Regions from separate parts of the Orenia marismortui DSM 5156 genome, predicted to be linked through region 1. Evidence: riboswitches for the same ligand, from Rfam matches in the RefSeq annotation. Region 1 holds a riboswitch; the other holds the start of a gene.

Region 1 (5,303 bases):
TAACCATATCAATAGAAACAAACCAGCCAAAGCAATTATTGTTCCTATTACAGTTGAAAAATTACGTTTATAAACTAAGAAACCAAAGAACATCGCTAAAGGAATAATTCCAAAAGTAGGAATTACTACATTAGGAGTAGTCGACAATGTTTTAGCTGCTACAAATCCAAATACAGCTACTACTAAAACTAATGTTAGTAAAACAAAAATAGAGAATAGATTTCTCGCTCTCTTTCCAATAGTCTCTTGAGCAATTTCAGGTAGAGAATTACCTTTAAATCTAACAGATAACATTAAGGATAGGTAATCATGAACTGCTCCAATAAATACAGTACCAACTAAAATCCATAATAAAGTTCCACCCCATCCAAAAGCTGCAAATGCTGCAATTGGCCCTAAAACCGGTCCTGCTCCTGCAACAGAAGAAAAGTGATGACCAAATAACATTGATGGTTTAGAGGGGTAATAATCAATCCCATCATTAAACTTTACTGCTGGAGTAGGTCTACTATCATCAGGTTGGATTAATTTACTTTCTAACTTATTACCATACCATCTATAGGCTACCCAAAACCAAAGCATTGAAAATACAAGTACTACTGCTGAATTCATAAAAAATTCCCCCTTTTAATTTTGGTGGGAACTTAACATGACAAGTAAAAAACTCTGAAGCTGATATAAATAGGATTTGGTATATATAAGAAGAAACTTAAATATATCGTTCTAGATAGATATTACACCACTTCAGTGACAAGTAACGAGTAAGCAGCAAATAAGTTAACCTGTCACTTGTTACTACCTCTTTATCCCCATGAAGTTTCAATTTAAATTTGAATAACTATAAATAATCCAAAAAAATCAAATACAACCATCCTAGATTATATATCATGTTATGCTCCTCACTACTAACTACTTTTTTAATTATTTATTGGCTCTGATATAATCAAATTTTAACTATACTTCTAAATAATCTACTACTTTAGCGAGCCAAATATATAAAACTTATATCTTAGTCTAAGTAATTAATATTACTGAGTAAATATTAAAAAACCTCTCATATCAGCTAATAGATTTAGATCCATTAATCGGAATGAGAGGTTTTCCTCACATAGTGCTACCCTAATTTTCCTACTATCTACTAATAGCTTTAATACATTTTCATAATAATAGATACTTTATATAAACAAAGTTTAATCTTAAATTCGCTTTTATCTCACAGTTTAAGATAGATTTAATACAAGATTTTTTCTTGCTCTAGCAATTCAATCTGCTATAAATATATCTATCTATTTTCTTATCAACAATTTTAAACTTATCCTAAATTCTCATTATGAATTATACAATATAAAGTATAAAATGTCAATAACTTCTATGTCTGGTCAAAAAGCTGGTGATTAACCTAAGCTTTAAAGTCTACTATATGCTATAATGCTTCCTCTACTACCTTCATAGCACAATAGGAACCACACATTGTACAAGCATCTTCATCCTTTAAGATTTGGTTATGCTCATCTCTTGATTCTTTAGCCTTTTTAGGATCGATCGACAGTTCAATCTGTCTTTCCCAATCTAAATTCTTTCTTGCTTTAGCCATCTCTAGATCTCTCTCTTTAGCCCCAGGTACCCCTTTAGCTATATCAGCAGCATGGGCAGCAATTTTACTAGCAATTACTCCCTCGCGAACATCCTCAATACTTGGCAAACCAATATGCTCAGCAGGAGTTACATAACATAAGAAATCTGCTCCAGCACTAGCAGCCAATGTCCCACCAATAGCCGCTGTAATATGATCATAACCTAAAGCGATATCTGTAACCAAAGGCCCTAATACATAAAAGGGAGCATCCTTACATAATTCTTTTTGTATCTTAATATTAGTCTCAATCTGATCAAAAGGAACATGACCTGGCCCTTCTACCATTACCTGTACCTCAGCAGCTCTAGCCCTATCTACTAGTTCCCCTAATACCAATAACTCATGAATCTGTGCTCTATCTGTAGCATCAGCTAAAGAACCAGGTCTTAGTCCATCACCTAAACTTAAAGTTACATCATATTTGTAACAAATATCTAATAATCTATCATAATACTCATATAATGGATTTTCAGAATTATTATGTAGCATCCAGCCAGTCATAAAAGAACCCCCACGACTAACTATATCGGTAACCCTTCCTTCATCTCTTAAATGACGAATCGTCTCCAAAGTTAGACCACAGTGAACAGTAATAAAATCAACACCATCTTTAGCCTGCTCTTCAATTACAGTAAATAGATCATCAACACTCATATCTATAATTGCCTTACCAGCTTGCAAGGTCTCTACTGTAGCCTGATAGATTGGAACTGTTCCTAAAGGTACAGTAGCTTTGTCTAAAATTGCTCTTCTTGTCTCATTTATCTTCTCTCCTGTAGATAAATCCATTACTGCATCAGCACCTGCCTCTATAGATACCTCTAGCTTCTTTAACTCTTTATCTATCTCTGGATAATCCTCTGATGTACCAAAATTAGCATTTACTTTAGTTGATAATCCCTTTCCAAAGGCATTTGGATCTAAGTTTTTATGATTCTTATTGGCAGGGATCACTATTGTACCCTCTGCTACTCCTTGACGAATAAACTCTACATTTACCCCCTCTTTTTCTGCAACCCTTTTCATCTCAGCTGTTATCTCTCCTGCTTTTGCTTTTGTCATCTGTGTCATTTTAAAATTCCTCCCTTTATTTTAAGTTCAGTAACGAATAACAGGTGATAAGTGAAAAGTAAAAACTAAAAAATCCCTCCCATCACTCTGTTAGTCTTTCAGACTCCATCTAGTAAAAAACATTAGTTAAATTTTTCCTGCATTCTCAATTCTCAATTCTCAATTCTCAATTCTCAATTCTCAATTCTCACTCTAGACTATATACTCTAGAAAAGTGATTGACTGGATTATTTCCCTTACCTACCTTACAACCGGCTTTAATTGCCTCAGTTATATACCTCTTACTCCTTTCTATAGTCTCTTTGATATCATATCCTAAAGCTAAGTTACTAGCTATAGCCGCAGATAAAGTACATCCAGTACCATGGGTATCCTTAGTATCAACCCTTTTAGCAGTATACTCAACAAAATCTACCCCATCAAAAAGTAGATCCTTAGCAATATCTCCTTTTTGGTGGCCGCCTTTAACTAAGACATATTCACAACCAAGCTTATGTAATTCACTAGCTAAAACCTCTAAAGATAATTCTTCATCTATCCTTCTGCCACTTAAAACTTTGGCTTCATTTAAATTGGGCGTTATTATTTTAGCTAGAGGAATCAACTTATCTTTAATAGTAGTAATAGCTTCTTTAGCTAACAGAATATCACCGCTAGTAGCTACCATTACTGGATCAACCACTAAATTATTGACTTTATACTCTTTAACTTTCTCTGCTACTATCTTAATAATTTTACTATTAGCTAACATTCCTGTCTTTAAAGCAGCAAAATCTAAGTCACTTAATACTGAATCAAGTTGCTTAGAAACTAAATCTATACTCACAGCTTCAAAACTCTGAACCCCTAATGTATTTTGAGCAGTTATAGCAGTAATCACTGAAGCACCATAGACTCCAAAAGCTGTCATTGTCTTTAAGTCAGCCTGAATACCTGCTCCTCCTCCAGAATCAGATCCTGCAATTGTCAATGCTTGTTTCATAGTTATTACCTCCTTATTTATTAATGTGATTGATTAGTGTTAGTGTATATGTATAAATACTATACTAACACGTTATCTAGTTAAATTTAAATAGTAACATTGATACAATATAATGATATTGCGACAGTTTCGGCGCTAGGAGATAGGCGATAGGTATTAGGAAAAACTAACGCCCAACCCCTATGACCTATCACCTAAAAGTATCGCAATATATCCATTAAATAATACTATTTATATAAGAGTTTAACTAGTACATAATACCAAGATACTAACACTACAAATTCAAAAGCACAGCTCCATGTAGGAACTGTGCTTTTGAATTTATAAATAGATAGAGCAATGCATATAAAGCATCTTCTCAAAAGCCCACTTCCCTCCGCTAGTATTACCTAGATCAGGTTCAAGGGGTCAAGAAATCAAATTTCTTTCTCAGCTATAACATAACTCCCCCAGCAGTAACTCGCTTATTTTATTTTTCTACTAACATTATATTAAATTAATAGCATAATTTCAATAGAATATATATAATAACCTTGACCCTCCTCGGGGCAAGCCCACGAGGATTCTTAGGCTGAGAGTGTAGCCACTACTCATATCTCCTAAGCGTAACTTCCCGTTAGTCCAACGGTACATATCCTAAGTGCTACTTGCCTTTATTTTTAATCCTTCGTTTAAGATATTTAAACTTGCGTTAATGTCCCTATCGTGTATATCTTTACATTCTGGACATTCCCATTTTCTAATCTTTAAGTCTTTAACTTTCTCGTTCTTATAGCCACAGTTGCTACATAATTGACTACTGGCAAAGAAAGTATCTATCTTAACCAAATTCCTCCCATACCATTTAGCTTTATAAGTTAACAATTCAATAAACTTACTCCAACTAACATCTGATATGGATTTCCTTAGGGTTTTCATTGAAAACCCACGTGATAAATCCGCTAACTTAGAATTTTTAAGCATATTCTTCACCTTTAAAGTTTCAACTGCTATAAGTTGATTTTCCTTAATTAGCTTAGTTGACAACTTATGAAGAAAATCTAGTCTAATATTAGCCACCTTTTCGTGAACCTTAGCTAGTTTCTTTTTAGCTTTATACCAATTATTAGACCCTTTTTCTTTTCTAGCTAAACTTTTATTTAGTCTAGCAATCTTTTTCTCATATTTCTTTAGTACTCTAGGATTAGCTATCTTCTCACCATCTGACATAATAGCAAACTCTTTAAGTCCTAAATCTATTCCTATTTGCTTATCTACTTTAGGTAATTCTTCAATTTTCTCTTTAACTGCTATTGAAATGTAATATTTATCTGTATTAGTTCTAGTTACTGTTACATTCAATATCTCGCCTTTGACCTCTTTAGATTTTCTAAACTTAATCCAACCTAATTTAGGTAATTTAATTTTATTATTCTTAACCTCAATATTGGTAGTTCCACTTCTTCTAGTGAATTTATTAGTACGATAGGAGTTTTTAGGATTTTTCTTAGACTTAAATTTAGGAAAATCATATTTTTTACTAAAGAAATTCTTGAAAGCTCTATCTAAGTCTTTAAGTGCATTTTGCAAGCTGAATTTATCTGGCTCTTTTAACCACTCTATTTCTTTCTTTAG
Region 2 (5,303 bases), on a different contig from region 1:
TAGGTGCTAGGCGATAGGTCATAGGAGTTAGTAAGATCTTTCTATGTCCTAGCTCCTAAAGCCTAACTCCGAAACTGTCGCTTTATCTATCATTCCACAGTTCTTTAATAGTTACACTTATTAACTTTATATTTGCTGGGGCTTTAATTTTAAAGCATCCGTTGGACACTTTTTTAAGCAATGACCTTCCCCTAAACATCTTTCTGCTGCAATTATTTTAACTTTATAACCGTGAGAGGTATTTACCATCCTTAAAACATCTGCTCCACATGCTTTAACACAATTGGAACATCCTATACATTTTTCATAATCAATTTGGTCAATGTATTTTAATAGATATTCTTCACCGTTCCTTCTTTTAGCAATAGAATATTCATCCAATCTCCTCACCTACTCTTTAAATAATTAAGCCACTCTTTTTATTCTATTATTCAAGCAATAAAATGGTGAAGAATACTTTGTTCTCCAGCAAAAAATTATAAATATACATCCCTTTGTATCAAACCCCCGATAATAGCGAGAGATTATTAATTGCATTGTATAAATATTAGATATAATAACTTTGAAATAATAAAAACCTAACTAAAAGTTAGGTTTTTATTACTCTTTTATTCTATTTAATTATTAATGATCATTAACATCTTTCCTTTAGAAATTTCAACCTTAGCTACTTTTGATTTAATTATATTGCTTAAGCCTAAAGTATCACCTCGTGTAAATACTGCATCCACTAGTTTATATTTAAAGCCAGTTAAATATACTCCTTTAACCTCTCTAGTCAAGGGCAAAAAAGATACTGTTTTATTTGTTTTATTAACTATCTGCTTTTCATCAGTTATTAGTTCTACAGTCTCATACTGGCTTATTAACTTAATATTAAAATCATCAGCATTAAAATGTTCTAATAAGTATAAGTTTGCTAAAGTATGATCTAAACGGCCACCTAAAGCAGCAAAGATAATTATCTCATCATAGCTCTCTCCTATTAACTTCTCTAAGACTAACTGTGTATCGGTCTTATCTTTATTAGCGGGATACTTAGAAAACTCGACACCTTTTTTTTGATAATAATTAAAAACTTCAGCTGGAATAGAATCTAAATCTCCTAAAATTAAATCAGGTATCAATCCTAACTTATAAGTATGTTTTGCCCCTCCATCTGCGCAAATGATCTTATCATTATCCCTTATATAGTTTAGATAAAAATCTTTTTCACCTCGTAGCTCACCATTAATAAATAAAACAACCTTCTTCATTATTTAGCTTCCCTATTATTTACTTCGTTTAATGAGGTATTGGCTAAGCCTTTGTCTAATAAGATCATAGCTACAATAGTAATTATAATTTGAGGAATCATATAAGTTGCATTATATCCTAAAGAATAAACCCAAACATCTACACCTTCAGGAGCATACTTTCCAAAAAAGACTACACCTGAAATTACATGAGCTAGAAATCTAAAGCTCCCTCCTAATAATGTAGCCATAACTATTAGAATAGACTTAATCTTGAAATTTGCTTCATCAAAAAGTTTAGATACTAAGCCAGAAAAACCTAAAAGTCCAAAAGCTAGAGGATAATCAATAAATGCTTGGCTAGGATAATATATTTTAGCACCTAATAGCAATTGTAAAACCCCATATGTAGCACCTAAAAAGAACCCTTTCTTCCATCCCCAACGCAAAGAAATAAAGATGATTGGAAGCATCTCCAAAGTCAAAGAACCTCCTTGAGGCATCTCATAAAGCTTTAAAAAGCTCAAAATTGTAGCTAAAGCTAGTGCAACTCCTAATTCAGTTAATTCTTGAATTTTATTATTCTGCAAAATTATCATCCTTTCTAAAATAATTAATTATATAATAAAAACCACTTCCATTTACAAAGAAGTGGTTTTTAGCTAATTTAAAATAACCACTTCCCTACGCTGGTATTATCCAGATCAGGTTATAGAGTTAGAGTAACAACTCTTCTCAGTCTTTTCAGACACCCCTAGTGTGCTTTTTATTATATTGAATTTTAATATAATTATAACAAAATATAACTTGAGCTGCAATAACTTAAGAGAAAGTTCAAAGCTAAAAGGATTATTATTTATATTGAAAAGTATCTATAATATGTTACAATAATATTAAAGCAAGTTAATGAAGAAGAGGCTTATTAGATTAAGACTCTAAATAATAGAGATTACTTAAAATTGATCTAAATAATTTATAAAGGAGGAAATTTAATGAACACAGAATTAATTATTGGTACTTCTTTTATACTTATAGTTTTAACACAGGCTATTATTCTTTTAAAAAATTTAAATTATTCAGATGAAAGAGAAAAGAAAGAGTTAATAAATCACTTTTTTAGATTTATTTCTAATAGCCTAATATATGTTTCAGCATTACTGATATTTGTTGCTTATTCTAACAAAGCAGAAGCTCTAGCAAATATTATAACGCTTCAAGATCTACAGAGTTTTAGCTTAGGAAAGGTCGCAATTTTAATAACTTTATTTATTGATCTATTTATTATTCTAGCTGTTATATTTAATTTGATTAATAAGCTAAATAACAGAAAAGCAAAGGAAAACTCTGCTTCTCAATTAATTGATCAAGAAAAAGCTAAAAAGATAACATAGAAATAAAAAAGAGTGGCTCTTTAGCCACTCTTTTTTTATTTAATTCTACTTATTTGAACTTATGAGAAATTCTTTTCTTTCTAGATAAATTTTAGATAAAATAAAGAAAGTTATTAATAAAAGTGTCCATCCAAATACGTTTCCATACTTATAATATATTGTTTCTTTACGTACTGGAATAGCTAAATTAAAAGTTAATGTTTTAGTTTCAAAAATGTCAGTTCTAATTAGTACTTTTCCATTTTGGTTTATCACTCCACTAATACCTGTGTTACCTACTTTGACAATAGGAGCCCTGTGTTCTACTGCCCTAAATATAACGGCTTGTAAAACCTGTAAAGAAGCATGACTCTCTTCAAACCAAGCTTCATTAGAGATGTTAACCATAAAATCATTTTGATCATATAAATCTCTAACATAAAAAGGATTTAGAACTTCAGAACAAATTGGACTCACCCAAGTAATTTTATTATAATTAAAAGAATTCAATTCCTTTCCTGGGGTTAAATGATTTAAATTACTTTCTATTATATCAGGAATCAAATTAGGAAATGGTACATATTCTCCCCAAGGAACCAGTTTATTCTTACTATATCGGTCTACAATTCTTCTATTTTCATCAAATAAGAAGGAACTGTTTAATGTTTTCTCTAGATTCTCACCTTCTCTAGCAAAACCACCAATAAATAGTGGAGTATCTTTAGGCAAGTGATAAGGAAAGCCTCTACTTTTATAATAGGTCCTTAAAATGGCTGTTTCAGGCCAAATTAATAGATCAGGATCATTCTGTTCTAATTCTTTCGATGATAATTTTAGTAGCTTATCCACTACTTCTCTTTGGTGTTTTGAACTCATTTTAATATTTTGAGGTATATTAGGCTGAACAATTCCGATAGCTACTTCCTTGGAGATATTGTTATTCTGCTTTAAAACTAAAGATCCATAAGAAAATACTAAAACAAAGATTGAAATAGCTATTATTCCATAGCTTTTATTTTTCTTCTTAATAAAAAGATAAAGAAGAGTATTTACTAAGACAATAATAAAAGTAACTAAGTATAAGCCACCATATTCAGCTAACTGAATTAACTCAGGAATAAAACTCTGAGAGTAAGCAAGGAAAGCAAATAAAAATTGAAAAGAAAAGATACTCCGTAAAAATTCAACTGCTGTCCAAACTATTGGTACTACAATAAATACAGCTAAACTTAACTTAGATTCTACAGTTTTTAATATAAAAGCAAACAAAGCAAAATATAAACTAAGGATAGATATAGCTAATATAAAGATAAGAATACAGATAGCTAAAGGATACCCACTAAAATTAATCAATGGATTAACCAGCCAATAACTACTAATAGCTAAGAATGATAACCCCATAATCCATCCTAAATAAAAGGATCTTTTCTTATTCTCTCCTTCTAAGGCGAATAAGAATGGGATTAATCCTACCCAAGCCAATAATGCTAAACTAGGAAATTTAAAAGGAATCCCCAATAACAGACCTGCTAAAATAGCTAATAAAGAATGTATCATCATTTTCTTCCTCTCTTATAAACAAGTAATAAATTTATAATTCTTGTTGAAATCTATTCTTGATCTAGATTAGTTTTCATAATATAGGTAAAGATAAATAATGCCAAAAAACCACCAGTTAAGGCTGTTATCAATTGTGGAGTTTGCATTAGCTGAGCTATCTTAGCTGGTACATCAATTAAGAATTTAACTGCAATCGATAACACCAAAAACTTAAATAAAGAGGCAATAATAATGCCTAAGTATTTATTTGTGCTATCTAAGAGATGATAGATTAGCACAAATAAGATATTAGAAGCAATAATAAAAGGAATTACAGGTGCTAAAGGTGGTGGTAATATTCCTCTAATTAATGCAATCCAAGGTGTTAAACCACCGATTAAAACACCACTTCCAAGACCAATTAACATCGTTGCAAGTAATAACATCATATTAATTAAAGGCCCGGTAATATAAATTGGAAAACCTAAGATTTGGACTACCAAAGTTAAAGCTAATAGCATTGCCGTTCTAGAAAGCCACTTAGTATGTTTCATTTTTTCACCTCTCTTTTTTAAAATTTAATAAATTACCTATTTTATTATTCTTTAATAATGGAAATTGTCCTTTTTAATAGTTGCTTATTATCTGAAAAGTTATTATATAACAGAAAAAGCACCCATAATGGATGCTCTTTATATTAACTACGTAAATCAGCAAAAACATGATTTCCAATTGTTTTTCTAGCAATTGTATTATCGAAGATCCAACTGGCTGTAGCTGTAACAGGATTATAATAATATAATGCTCCTTCACTAGGATCCCATCCTTTTAAAGCATAATCTACTGCTTTATAAGATGTCTGATCAGGAGTTAAATGGATTTGACCATCCCATACTGCAGAAAAAGCATAGGAATTCCCTCCTGGTTTTTCAAAGATAACTCCTTTAACGTCATTAGGAAAGTGATTATCTAATACTCTATTAATTACTACTGATGCAACTGCAACTTGTCCTTCAAAAGGTTCCCCTCTTGCTTCTGAATAAACGGCCTTAGCCAACCAATCTCTTTCATCCTGGGTTATATTCAACCTTTGATAGGAAGATGTTTGAGATGAATCTTCTTGTGATGCTGACTCATATGAGTCTTCTAAATAATTTGA

What was found. A riboswitch is a leader RNA that binds a small molecule or an ion and turns the genes downstream of it on or off. The one in region 1 is predicted to bind thiamine pyrophosphate.
Region 2: it holds a riboswitch for thiamine pyrophosphate, as region 1 does, so the genes downstream of both, thiT (energy-coupled thiamine transporter ThiT) here and thiD (bifunctional hydroxymethylpyrimidine kinase/phosphomethylpyrimidine kinase) in region 1, are expected to answer to the same signal.

Annotation. Positions count from the first base shown of each region.
Region 1 covers NZ_KB900617.1:235,663-240,965, forward strand. Annotated here, with positions in the region: gene OREMA_RS0101045 (carbon starvation CstA family protein) at 1-612, opposite strand, end outside; gene thiC (phosphomethylpyrimidine synthase ThiC) at 1,424-2,707, opposite strand; gene thiD (bifunctional hydroxymethylpyrimidine kinase/phosphomethylpyrimidine kinase) at 2,895-3,689, opposite strand; TPP riboswitch at 4,044-4,150, opposite strand; gene tnpB (IS200/IS605 family element RNA-guided endonuclease TnpB) at 4,326-5,303, opposite strand, start outside.
Region 2 covers NZ_KB900618.1:169,979-175,281, forward strand. Annotated here, with positions in the region: gene OREMA_RS0106835 (4Fe-4S dicluster domain-containing protein) at 127-381, opposite strand; gene OREMA_RS0106840 (thiamine diphosphokinase) at 618-1,256, opposite strand; gene thiT (energy-coupled thiamine transporter ThiT) at 1,256-1,825, opposite strand; TPP riboswitch at 1,900-2,001, opposite strand; gene OREMA_RS0106850 (hypothetical protein) at 2,228-2,626, shown strand; gene lnt (apolipoprotein N-acyltransferase) at 2,672-4,165, opposite strand; gene OREMA_RS0106860 (ECF transporter S component) at 4,216-4,698, opposite strand; gene OREMA_RS0106865 (cell wall hydrolase) at 4,842-5,303, opposite strand, start outside.